2 regions of the Streptomyces sp. NPDC026515 genome follow, and region 1 is predicted to be linked to the other one. Evidence: predicted binding sites of a transcription regulator. Region 1 holds the regulator's gene; the other holds the start of a gene.
What was found. The regulator HspR, encoded in region 1, represses chaperone genes until heat shock. The targets are predictions, from matches to a motif close to TTGAGNNNNNNNNNCTCAA.

Region 1 (6,264 bases):
CGTACCGGAAGCTCGCCCGCGAGTTCCACCCGGACGCCAACAAGGGCAACGCCAAGGCCGAGGAGCGCTTCAAGGAGATCTCCGAGGCGAACGACATACTCGGCGACCCCAAGAAGCGCAAGGAGTACGACGAGGCACGCGCCCTCTTCGGCAACGGCGGCTTCCGCCCGGGGCCGGGCGCGGGCGGCGGCAACTTCAACTTCGACCTGGGCGACCTCTTCGGGGGCAACCCCCAGAGCGGCGGCTTCGGCGGGGGCGGCGGCGGCTTCAGTGACGTCCTGGGGGGCCTGTTCAACCGGGGCGGCGGCGCGGGCGCGCGCACCCAGCCGCGGCGCGGCCAGGACATCGAGTCCGAGGTCACGCTCAGCTTCACGGAGGCCATCGAGGGCGCCACGGTCCCGCTGCGGATGTCCTCGCAGGCACCCTGCAAGGCCTGTTCGGGCACCGGCGACGTGAACGGCACACCGCGCGTGTGCCCGACCTGCGTCGGCACCGGCCAGGTGGCGCGGGGATCCGGGGGCGGGTTCTCGCTCACCGACCCCTGCCCCGACTGCAAGGGCCGCGGCCTGATCGCGGAGAACCCCTGCCCGGACTGCAAGGGCAGCGGCCGCGCCAAGTCGTCCCGGACCATGCAGGTCCGCATCCCCGCCGGGGTGACGGACGGTCAGCGCATCCGTCTGCGCGGCAAGGGCGCACCCGGCGAACGCGGTGGCCCGGCCGGTGACCTGTACGTCATGGTCCACGTCGACACCCACCCGGTGTTCGGCCGCAAGGAGGACAACCTCACGGTGACCGTCCCGGTGACCTTCACCGAGGCGGCGCTCGGCGGCGAGGTCAGGGTGCCCACCCTGGGCGGACCGCCGGTCACCCTGAAGCTGCCCCCGGGCACGCCCAACGGCCGCACCATGCGCGCCCGTGGCAAGGGCGCGGTCCGCAAGGACGGCACCCGCGGCGACCTCCTGGTCACCGTCGAGGTGAGTGTTCCGAAGGACCTGTCGGGGAATGCTCGTGACGCGCTGGAGGCGTATCGCGAGGCGACCGCGGGTGAGGACCCGCGGGCCGAGCTGTTCGAGGCTGCGAAGGGAGCATGACAGAGATGGACGGCCGTCGACGCAATCCGTATGAACTGACCGAGGAGACCCCGGTCTACGTCATCTCGGTGGCGGCCCAGCTCTCCGGACTGCACCCGCAGACGCTGCGCCAGTACGACCGCCTCGGCCTGGTCTCCCCGGACCGCACGGCCGGGCGGGGGCGCCGTTACTCGGCCCGCGACATCGAACTGCTCCGCCAGGTGCAGGCGTTGTCGCAGGACGAGGGCATCAACCTGGCCGGCATCAAGCGCATCATCGAACTGGAGAACCAGGTCGCCGCGCTCCAGGCCCGCGTGGCCGAGATGGAGGCGGCCCTGGACGGCGCCGCGGCCGCGATGCGGCAGCGGGAGGCGGCGGTGCACGCCTCCTACCGCCGCGACCTGGTCCCGTACCAGGAGGTCCAGCAGACCAGCGCGCTGGTGGTGTGGCGGCCGAAGAAGGCCAAGGACTAGCGGTACTTGCGCGAAGGGGCCCGGAGGACATGTCCTCCGGGCCCCTTCGGCGTGCGGTCAGTAGTCCCAGATGCCGTAGGCCGCCTCGGTGACCGACGCCTCGGCACCGGAGGCGTCCAGGCGGACGACCCGGTAGTAGTGGAGGCCCAGCTCGTCCCCGGACACGGTGGTGTCCATGAAGAACGAGGTGCTGCCCGCCGGGCCCTCGGAGAGGGTGACGTAGGCGGCCGTGGCGGGGTCCCAGCGCTCCACGCGGTAGGCGGCGAACCGGGAGCAGTCGCCGAGGCCGGAGCTCTGCGAGCAGTCGACGTACAGCTCCGGGTAACGGTCCGCACGGACACTGGTCGTGGTCCAGCCGGGCGGCCGGGTGTCCGGCAGGTCGACCGAGACGGTCGCGGTGTGGAAGAAGTCGGGGCCCTCGTTCCCGTACTGGTAGAAACCGTCCGCGGCGGCCACACGGTAGACGTGGGTGGCGCCGTCGGGGACGGTCGGGCAGATGATCCCGGTCTCGGACGAGTTCGAGGTCCAGCAGTTCTTCTTCCAGACCGTCTCGCCGGTGTCCGGGTCGGTCGTGCCCTGCCACACGTAGTACTCGGTCACGTCGTCGTCGGCGGGCGGCGTCCAGGTCAGGCGGACGCCCAGCGGGACGGGGTCGGCCGTCAGGTCCTCCACCGGACCCGGGCGCACGGTGTCCGGCGTGGTCGCCGTGGCGGCCGGACCGGGCCGCGACTCGTGGCCGTACGGGTCGATCGTCACGACCGTGTAGTCGTACGTCGTCTCGGACGCGCCGGAGACGTCCCAGCAGGAGCCGTTGATCTGCCGGTCCCCGGCGTACGCCGGGGCGTCGTCGCCGGTCCAGGTCCAGTAGGTGTAAGGGTCCGTCAGCGGCAGGTCCCGCGAGTCGTTCGGCTTGCACCCGGTCACGGTGCTGCTGACACCGGTCGCCCTGTCGGTGCGGACGACCCGGTAGGTGAGCAGCGGCCGGTCCTCGCCGAAGGTCCACGGGTCGGCGCTGCTCCACTCGACCATCACGCCCTCGTCGAACCGGCTCGCGCTGGTCCGGAAGGAGGGCACGGCCTCCGTGCGGTCCGCCATCGTCAGCGTGACCTCCACGGGGGCGGCGGCGTTGCCCGCCGCGTCCACCGAGCGCACCGCGTACCGGTAGCCGTCGGCGACCGCGAGCCGCTGCAGCGGGACGACGTCGGTGGCCTTCGTGGTGTGGACGGCGGTGCCGGTGCCGGGCAGGGCGTCGACATAGCCGCCGGTCGCCGGGTCGTACTGGAGGACCTGGTAGGAGACGGCGCCGCCGACCGGGGACCACACCAGGTGGGGCACGCCCGAGCGGTACTCCGACCGGGCGTCGGCCGCGGTCGCCGGAGGCGTCCGGTCGCTGGTGGTGAACGTGGCGGCGGCCGAGTACACGGACCAGTTCCCGGCGGCGTCGCGGGCCCGGCCCCGGTAGGTGACCTTGCTGCCGTCGGCCGGGTAACCGGTGTCGCAGATCGCGCCCTTGGTACCCGTGTACACGGTGGTCCAGCCGCCGGTGACCGGGTTTTGCCGCTGCATCTCGTACATCGCGATGTCCGCCGCGTTCTCGGCGGTCGTGACGAGTTCGGGGCCCGGGTGGGGCTGGTCGGCCGGGCAGCTGTCCATCTCGACGAACGGCGCGGCGGGCGGGGTCCTGTCGGGCGTGGTGACGCCCAGGTCGGCGCTGCCGGCGGACTGGTTGCCCGCCTTGTCGTGGGCGCGGACCTCGTAGTAGTAGGTGGCGCCGGTCTTCGGCGGGGTGTCGGTGTACGTGGTGGAGGCGGTCGTGGCCAGGGGCCTGCTGCCGAAGGAGGAGCCCTTGACGCGCCGGTAGACCCGGTAGCCCGCCAGGTCCAGTTCCTTGTTCCTCGACCAGGTGAGTTTCGCCTTGCCGGTGCCCGTGTCGTACGAGAGGGAGGTGCCGCTCGGCGTGAGCGGTCTGACCTTGTCGGTGCTCGCCGAAGTGCGGGGCGTGTAGGTGAACTTGACCTTGGCGGCGCCGGTCCAGTTGACGTAGTCGATCCGCAGGGTGTGCCTGCCCTTGGGGATCGTGACGTTGACGGTCCTGCTCACCGTGCCGGTCGTGTTCTTCCACAGGTCGATCTTGCGGCCGCCGTCGACGTACACCCGGATGCCGTCGAGTCCGGAGACGGCGAGGGCGAAGGGGCCGCCGGAGCCGAAGTCGCGGGTCACCGTCCAGCGGACGCCGAAGGTGTCCTTCGGCAGGCCGGAGGCGGGCGCGCCGCTCCAGCTCTCGCTGATCGCGGAGTCGCAGTCCGTCTTCTTCGGTGTGCCCCGAAACGTCGTGTTCGCGAACAACTCCCGCTTGTAGACGGGCGAGGTGCAGTTCGTGACCGCCGAGGCGGTGGGGACCGCGCCGGCGAGCAGTGTGCCGGCGGTGGCAAGCACCGCGGCGCCCGCCACGGTGCGTCTGGCTGGCTTCATTCGATCCTCTGGTCGTATCCGGTCAACGGGCGATGCCGTTGCCGATGTGACTCCTGTGGAAAGGAGTTGGTTGTACTGATCTTTGCCTCCCCATGAACTCCCTTTGGATGGAGGGTCCGTAAAAGGGGTTTGGAGGGGATTCCGCATGGCCTTCACAGACACTGCGGAGCGTAGTGTTGCGCACTCGTTAAGTGGTTCCGCTTGACGCCGGGTACGGCGTACGCGTTGTCTTTTCAGACATCTGGGTCGCAAGCAGCCCCATGTCCGGAACGCACCTGAAGTGAGCCCCCGAATGCGTCGTATAGCCATGTTTGTGGCCGCGTCCACGATGTCCCTCTCGCTCGCCGGCTGCGGCGTGCTGAACGCGACGGGATCGTCGACCACCGCGAGCCCCACCAAGGGCAACGACATCACCGTGGGTGTGCTGATGCCGGACACCATCAACACCCGGTACAAGAACTTCGACTACCCGATCATGGCGGACAAGATCGCGGAGCTCACCAACAAGCAGGGGAAGGTCGACTACCAGAACGCCTCGTCGTCCGCCTCGAAGCAGGCCGAGCAGATGCAGAAGATGATCGACGACAAGACCGACGTCATCATCCTCGACTCGGTCGACTCGCACGCCATCGCACCCACGGTGAAGAAGGCGAAGAGCGCGGGCATCCCGGTCATCGCCTACGACCGCCTCGCCGAGGGCCCGATCGACGCGTACGTCTCCTTCGACAACGAGCTGGTGGGCGAGGTGCAGGCCCGCACGCTGCTGGAGGCCCTCGGTCCGGACGCCGGGCTCTCCGACAAGATCATCATGATCAACGGCTCGCCGACGGACCCGAACGCCAAGCAGTTCAAGGCGGGTGCCAAGTCCGAGCTGGACGGCAAGGTGTCGATCTCGGCCGAGTACGACACCAAGGACTGGGACCCGCCGACCGCCGGCAAGGAGACCACCAGGGCGATCGGCGAGATCGGCAAGGACAACGTCGCCGCCGTCTACTCCGCGAACGACGCCATGGCGGCCGAGATCATCAAGTCCCTCAAGGCGGCCGGCGTCACCGACATGCCGCCGGTCACCGGCCAGGACGCCGACCTCGACGCCATCCAGCGGATCCTCATCGGCCAGCAGTACATGACCGTCTACAAGCCCTACCCGGACGAGGCCGAGGCCGCCGCGCAGATGGCCGTCTACAAGGTGCAGGGCAAGGACATCCAGTTCGACGCGCTCACCCAGGACCAGGTCGACAGCCCGACCAACAAGGACATCCCGGCGCAGCTGGTGCAGGTCAGCGCCGTGACGAAGAGCAAGATCAAGGACACCGTCGTCGCCGACGGCATCTACAAGATCTCGCAGATCTGCACCTCCGACTACAAGAGCGCCTGCGAGGCGGCCGGCCTCAAGTAGCAGGGCCCGGCCGACCGGATCAGGTCAGTCCGACGGGGCGCCACGCGTTCACCCGCGGGGGTCGGCGCGACGCGCCTGCCCCGTCGGGGGAGGCCGGACGGGCGCCCCGCCACCGCCACCGTCATCTTGTTGCAGCGCGGGCTGCGGAGGCCGGGAGATAGTGGTGCGTATACGTACGACACGGCACCCGGCACCAGGAGAGCCGTGTTGCGGACCCGGTCAGGACCGCTCATAGTTGCGCTGCGGATGAGGCAGCAAACCGGGGGTGGAATGGGCGATGGCCGGGCACGGGACGGACAAGCATCCACACGGTGCCGACCGACTGTGCGCCGCCGGGGACCGCGTGTACTCCCGTGCCGTGCGCCGGGGCCGGGTACCGCGCAAGGACGCCGACGCGGTGCCCTGTCTGCTGGAGCTGGCGTTGCTGCACCCGGACCCCGACGACATGGACTGGCTGGTGCCGACCTCCCCGCAGGAGGTCATGACCCGGCTGCTGCGCGGGGTCCACGACGAGGTCACCGACAGCCAGCGGCGGGTGGGCTCGGCGGTCGCGGCCTTCGAGTGGTACGCCGGTCTGGGCCGGCAGTTGCAGGTCGCGTCGGCCTCCGCGGAGGGCACGGCGGCGATCCGGGTCCTGGACGGGCTGTCACGGATCCAGGCGGCGATGGACGAGGCGACGGAGGCGTGCACCAGCGAGGTGCTGACCGTGCAGCCGGGCGGTATCCGCCGTGAGTCGGAGCTGACCGAGGGGCTGCACCGGGCCGTCGCCCTGCGCGGCCGGGGCGTGCGCATGCGGGACCTGTACACCCATGTCGCCCGGCACGGCCAGGGCCTGCTCAACTACCTGGAG
Region 2 (6,264 bases), on a different contig from region 1:
CGCGATCGCCGACGCCACGGTCCGCAACAAGGAGGGCGGCTTCTTCACGGCCGCCGCCGACCCCTCGGTCGCGGCCCGGGCGGTGGCCGGCACCGTGCCCCGGAACCGGGTCGGCGCGCTCGCCGCCCTCACCGACGGGGCGACCCGCTGGACGGAGAAGTTCCGTGCGGGCGACTGGGCGGCCCTCTTCGACGTCATACGCAAGGAGGGCGCGCGGGCACTGGTCGACAGGGTGCGGGAGCTGGAGGCGGCCGACCGGGAGAAGCGGGCGTTCTTGGGGCGGAGCAAGACGCACGACGACGCGACGGTGGTGTACGTCGAGTTCTGAGGCCCCCGCGCGCCGCTCTGTGGCCCCCTGTGCCCCTGGACCCCCGCGCGTGCCGGAGCGTCCCGCACGTCCCGGAGCCCTGTGTTCCGATACCCCCGCGCGTGCCGGAGCCCCCTGCACCCGGGGCCACCGCGCGCACTGAAGCCCCTGCGTCAGCCCCTGCGTCCCGATTCCCCGCGCGGAAGCCCCCGCGCGTCCCGGAGCCCCCTGCACCCGGGGCCACCGCGCGCACTGAAGCCCCTGCGTCAGCCCCTGCGTCCCGATTCCCCGCGCGGAAGCCCCCGCGCGTCCCGGAGCACCCTGCGTGCCCGGGGCCACCGCGCGCTCCGAAGCCCCCCGCGTTCCGAGACCCCCCGCGGGTCCCGGGGCCCCTGCACGTCCCGATACCCCCGCGCATCCCGGAGCACCCTGCACATCCCGGGCCCCCGCGCCGCTCTGAAACCCCCTGCGCCCCGATACCCCCGCGCGATCTGCTGCCCCCTGCGGCGGCTACTTCTCCATCACGCCGTTCAGCTGGTGCAGCAGCCGGGCCAGCTCGGCGACCTCCCGGCGGGGCCAGTGGGCGAGCTGGCTGACGTAACGGCCGCGGCGGGCCTCGCGGACCGTGCCGACCCGGCGCCGGCCCTCGTCGGTGAGGGCGACCAGCCAGGCCCGCCCGTCGGCCGGGTCGGGCTCGCGGGCGATGAGTCCGAGCTCCTCCAGGGCGCGCAGCTGACGGGACATGGTGGCCTTGCCGACGCCGATGTAGGCGGCCAGTTCGGTGGCGCGCTGGCCGCCGCACTCGTCGAGCCGGACCAGCAGGCCGTACGCGGCCGACTCCAGGTCGGGGTGGACCTCGCGCGCCATTTCTCCCTGGTTGGCGCGGGCGCGTCGCAGCAGCACCGTCAACTCGCGTTCCAGGGTCAGGAATTCCTGGTCCGCGCCGCCCGGCGGCAACCCGGCGGCGACGCGCTGTCCGTCGCCCTTTTCGTCGTCGTGCACGTCAGCACCCCTGATCGGTTTCGCAGTCCTGAAAGTTTCCGTCAAACCCTGTCATCGCCGCAGCTCACCAAGTATTCCGCAGGCGTAGACCATCGGCGGCCTCCGGACCCCTTCCCCGGCGTTCTCCGTGTGCGTGGCGTCTCCACCAGGCCATGAATGACATGCCCATGTCAGCAATGCGCGTCACGCCGTGTGACTCCGCGTCGTGTCGCGCCCCCCGCACCGGCCGTCTCTGGCATATCTGGGACCCCCACCTCACCCCACGGAGGCACGTCATGCCCGTGCACAGACCCGCCCCCACTCTCCCCACCGGACTGCTCGCGCTCCTGCTCGCGACGGTCTCCCCGACCCCGGCCCACGCCGACACGACCGTCCCCGCCCGCGGTTCGGCCTACATGGGCATGGGCGTACTGACCCACGACGGCCAGAGCGGTACACCCAAGAGCGGCGACGCCACCCAGACCGAGGGTGTCGACGTCTCCGGCCACCAGGGCAACGTCTCCTGGCCGACCCTGCTGGGCAGCGGGGTCAAATGGGCGTACACCAAGGCGACCGAGGGCACGTACTACACGAACCCCTATTTCGCCCAGCAGTACAAGGGCTCCTACGACGTGGGCATGATCCGCGGCGCGTACCACTTCGCGACCCCGGACTCCACGAGCGGTGCCGCCCAGGCCAACTACTTCGTCGACCACGGCGGCGGCTGGTCCAAGGACGGCCGGACGCTGCCCGGCGCCCTCGACATCGAGTGGAACCCGTACGGCGCCGCCTGCTACGGCAAGTCCAAAAGCGCGATGGTCAGCTGGATCGCCGACTTCCTCAAGACCTACAAGGCGCGCACCGGCCGGAACGCGGTGATCTACACGGCGACCAGCTGGTGGACCGACTGCACCGGCAACTACAGCGGCTTCGCGGCCGCCAACCCGCTGTGGATCGCCCGGTACGCCTCGGACGTGGGCACACTGCCGGCGGGCTGGTCGTACTACACGGCGTGGCAGTACACGTCGTCCGGTCCGAACGTCGGAGACCACGACAAGTTCAACGGGGCCCGTGACCGGGTGATCGCGCTCGCCAACGGCTGACGACCACGCGGCACGAGGGCCCGGGCCCCCTCGCGGGGACCCGGGCCCTCTCCCTCCGGCAGCGTCCGTCACGCCGCTACCGGAACCTCCGGCGTCGCGCCGTTCGTGGCGGGCGCGAGCGCCAGCTCCAGGACCTGGCGGACGTCGGTGACGGCGTGGACGTCGAGCTTGTCCAGCACCTCCGCCGGGACGTCGTCCAGGTCGGCCTCGTTGCGCTTGGGGATGATGACGGTCGTCACCCCGGCGCGCTGGGCGGCGAGCAGCTTCTGCTTCACACCGCCGATCGGCAGCACCCGGCCGGTCAGCGAGACCTCACCGGTCATGGCCACGTCCGTGCGGACCAGACGGCCGGACAGGAGGGACGCGAGGGCCGTCGTCATGGTGACGCCGGCGCTCGGGCCGTCCTTGGGGACCGCGCCCGCCGGGAAGTGGATGTGCACGCCCCGCTCCTTGAGGTCGGCGACCGGGAGTTCCAGTTCGGCGCCGTGCGAGCGGAGGAAGGACAGGGCGATCTGCGCGCTCTCCTTCATCACGTCACCCAGCTGGCCGGTCAGGGTCAGACCCGCCGCGCCCGTCTCCGGGTCGGCCAGCGACGCCTCCACGAAGAGGACGTCGCCGCCCGCTCCGGTGACCGCGAGCCCGGTCGCCACACCCGGGACCGCCGTACGGCGCTCGGCCGGGTCCTGGGCGGACTCGGGCACGTGGTGCGGCCGCCCGATCAGGTCCCTCAGGTCCTCGTCCCTGATCGTGAAAGGCAGCGTCCGCTCGCCCAGTTCGTGCTGGGCAGCGACCTTGCGCAGCAGCCGGGCGATCGACCGCTCCAGGGTGCGCACGCCCGCCTCCCGGGTGTACTCCCCGGCGAGCTTGCGCAGCGCGCTCTCGTCGAGGGCCACCTCGTCCGCGCCGAGGCCGGCCCGCTCCAGCTGGCGCGGGAGCAGGTGGTCGCGGGCGATGACGACCTTCTCGTCCTCGGTGTAGCCGTCCAGCCGGACCAGCTCCATGCGGTCGAGCAGGGCCTCCGGGATGGCCTCCAGGACGTTGGCGGTGGCCAGGAAGACGACGTCGGACAGGTCGAGTTCGACTTCCAGGTAGTGGTCGCGGAAGGTGTGGTTCTGCGCCGGGTCGAGCACCTCGAGCAGGGCGGCCGCCGGGTCGCCCCGGAAGTCGGAGCCCACCTTGTCGATCTCGTCGAGCAGGACGACCGGGTTCATCGAACCGGCCTCCTTGACCGCCCTGACGATCCGACCGGGCAGCGCGCCCACGTAGGTACGCCGGTGACCGCGGATCTCGGCCTCGTCCCGGACACCGCCGAGGGCGACCCGGACGAACTTCCGTCCCATCGCGTGCGCGACGGACTCACCGAGCGAGGTCTTACCGACACCGGGCGGACCGACGAGCGCCAGCACGGCACCGCCACGGCGCCCGCCGATGACGCCGAGGCCCCGGTCGCTGCGGCGCTTGCGTACCGCCAGGTACTCGGTGATCCGCTCCTTCACGTCCTCCAGGCCGGCGTGCTCGGCGTCCAGGACCGCCTTGGCACCCTGGATGTCGTACTGGTCCTCGGTGCGCTCGTTCCACGGCAGTTCCAGGACGGTGTCCAGCCAGGTCCGGATCCACGAGCCCTCGGGCGACTGGTCGCTGGACCGCTCCAGCTTGTCGACCTCCTTGAGGGCGGCCTCGCGGACCTTCTCCGGCAGGTCGGCCGCCTCCACCCGGGCGCGGTAGTCGTCGGACTCCTCGCCGTCCTTGGCGGCGTCGCCGTTCAGCTCGCGCAGCTCCTTGCGGACCGCTTCGAGCTGGCGGCGGAGCAGGAACTCGCGCTGCTGCTTGTCGACGCCCTCCTGGACGTCCTTGGCGATCGTCTCGGCCACGTCCTGCTCGGCCAGGTGGTCGCGCAGCTGCTGGGTGGCGAGCTTCAGCCGGGCGACCGGGTCGGCGGTCTCCAGCAGCTCGATCTTCTGCTCGGTGGTCAGGAACGGCGAGTAACCCGAGTTGTCGGCGAGCGCGGAGACGTCGTCGATGGCCTGCACCCGGTCCACGACCTGCCAGGCGGCGCGCTTGCGCAGCCAGGCGGTGGCGAGGGCCTTGTACTCCTTGACCAGTTCGGTGACGTGACCGGGCACCGGTTCCGGAACGTTCTCCTCGATGCGGGTGCCCTCCACCCACAGGGCGGCACCCGGGCCGGTGGTGCCGGCGCCGATGCGCACGCGGTGACGGCCGCGGATCAGCGCGCCGGGATCACCGTCGGCCAGCCGGCCGACCTGCTCCACGGTGCCGAGCACACCGGTGCCCGGGTAGGTCCCGTCGACCCGCGGCACCAGGAGCACCCTGGGCTTGCCGGGCTCGTTGCGGGCGGCGGCCTGGGCGGCCTCCACGGCGGCACGTACATCGGGGTCCTTGAGGTCCAGCGGGACCACCATCCCGGGCAGCACGACCTCGTCGTCGAGCGGCAGCACAGGGAGGGTGAGTGATGCGGACGTCGAAGCCATGATCTCCCTTTCGGCACTGAACTTGAGCTATGCCGACTCAATGCATGTGAGCCACCGAATGTTCCCAGGGGTGCGTTCGCTGTGAGCGATCGCTCACCGACCTGGCCGTGCCGGGCGCACGGCCGGGAGAACAGCCGCCGCCACGACCGGAAAACAGTTGATCGGCACGGGCTCATTCCCCGTACGGTCGGCCGATGACCGACAACGAGACCGAGACCGACGCGGCCCTGCTGGCCGCCTACGACTCCCAGATGCGCGCCGTCCAGCCGGTCCCCGCGCCCGGGATCACCTACCAGCACGACGGCCCCGTCCTCCGGGTCGTGGGCCAGCACCGGGGGTTCGTGACCGGACCGCGCGACTGGGGCGGCGTGCGCGGCCCGGAGCTGGACGCGCTGATCGCCCGGCAGCGGGACTTCTTCGCGGCGCGCGGCGAGGCGGTGGAGTGGAAGACGCGCGGGCACGACGACCCGGCGGACCTCCCCGACCGGCTGCGCGCGGCCGGCTTCGTGCCCGAGCCGCGGGAGACGGTCGTGATCGCCCCGGCCGAGGACCTCGCCGCAGGGTCCCCGGCGCCGCCGCCCGAGGTGGCGCTGCGCCGGGTCACCGCCGACACGGACCTGGACCGCATAGCCGCACTGGAGACGGCGGTGTGGGGCGAGGACATGGCGTGGATCGCCGGATACCTCAGGGGCCGGCTCACCGTCGAGCCCGACGACAACGAGGTGTACGTGGCCGAGGCGGCCGGCGAGGTCGTCTCGGCGGCCTGGGTGGCCTTCCGGCCCGGCACCGACTTCGCCATGCTGCTGGGCGGGTCCACGCTGGCCGAGTGGCGCGGCAGGGGCGTCTACCGTGCGCTGGTGGCCCTGCGGGCGGCCCGGGCGGCGGCCAGGAACACCCCCTACCTCCTCGTGGAGGCCTCGGACGACAGCGCCCCGATCCTGCGGCGGCTGGGCTTCAGGGCCGTGACGACGACGACCCCGTACGTCTGGACCCCGGCCGGCTGACCCTCCCCGCCCCCAGGCGCCCACCGCCACGGCCACGACCGCGCGCGGGCACCGCCGCACCACCGGCGGGTCATACGGCGGTGCCGCCGGCCGGGACCGGGGCCTGCCGCCGCTCCCGGTGCCAGCGCCGTACCACCGGCCACAGCGCCGTCCCGATGCCCAGCGAGATCAGATGCCCCCAGTCGGTCATCGGGTCCTCGAAGGCGATGAGGTCCGCGACGAGGCCGCAGCCGACCAGGGTGAGCAGGGGCCAGCGCAGCCAGGGGGTGAGCAGGCCGCAGAGGGCGCCGATGCTGGCGGCCACGCCGAAGCTGATGCCGTAGTCGAGGCGGTGCAGGGAGGTGTCGGGGAGATGGCCGGCCAGGACCGCGAGGCCGACC

Region 2: the regulator HspR is predicted to act here: its motif matches at 4,903-4,921, upstream of lon (endopeptidase La).

What each region holds. Positions count from the first base shown of each region.
Region 1 is NZ_JBVHQD010000030.1:52,648-58,911, forward strand. Features, by position in the region: gene dnaJ (molecular chaperone DnaJ) at 1-1,091, shown strand, start outside; gene ACZ4O3_RS40050 (heat shock protein transcriptional repressor HspR) at 1,097-1,543, shown strand; gene ACZ4O3_RS40055 (PA14 domain-containing protein) at 1,601-4,015, opposite strand; gene ACZ4O3_RS40060 (sugar ABC transporter substrate-binding protein) at 4,308-5,414, shown strand; gene ACZ4O3_RS40065 (helix-turn-helix transcriptional regulator) at 5,692-6,264, shown strand, end outside.
Region 2 is NZ_JBVHQD010000002.1:387,089-393,352, reverse strand. Features, by position in the region: gene ACZ4O3_RS05225 (hypothetical protein) at 1-328, shown strand, start outside; gene ACZ4O3_RS05220 (MarR family winged helix-turn-helix transcriptional regulator) at 818-1,309, opposite strand; gene ACZ4O3_RS05215 (lysozyme) at 1,585-2,391, shown strand; gene lon (endopeptidase La) at 2,460-4,880, opposite strand; gene ACZ4O3_RS05205 (GNAT family N-acetyltransferase) at 5,075-5,884, shown strand; gene ACZ4O3_RS05200 (rhomboid-like protein) at 5,955-6,264, opposite strand, start outside.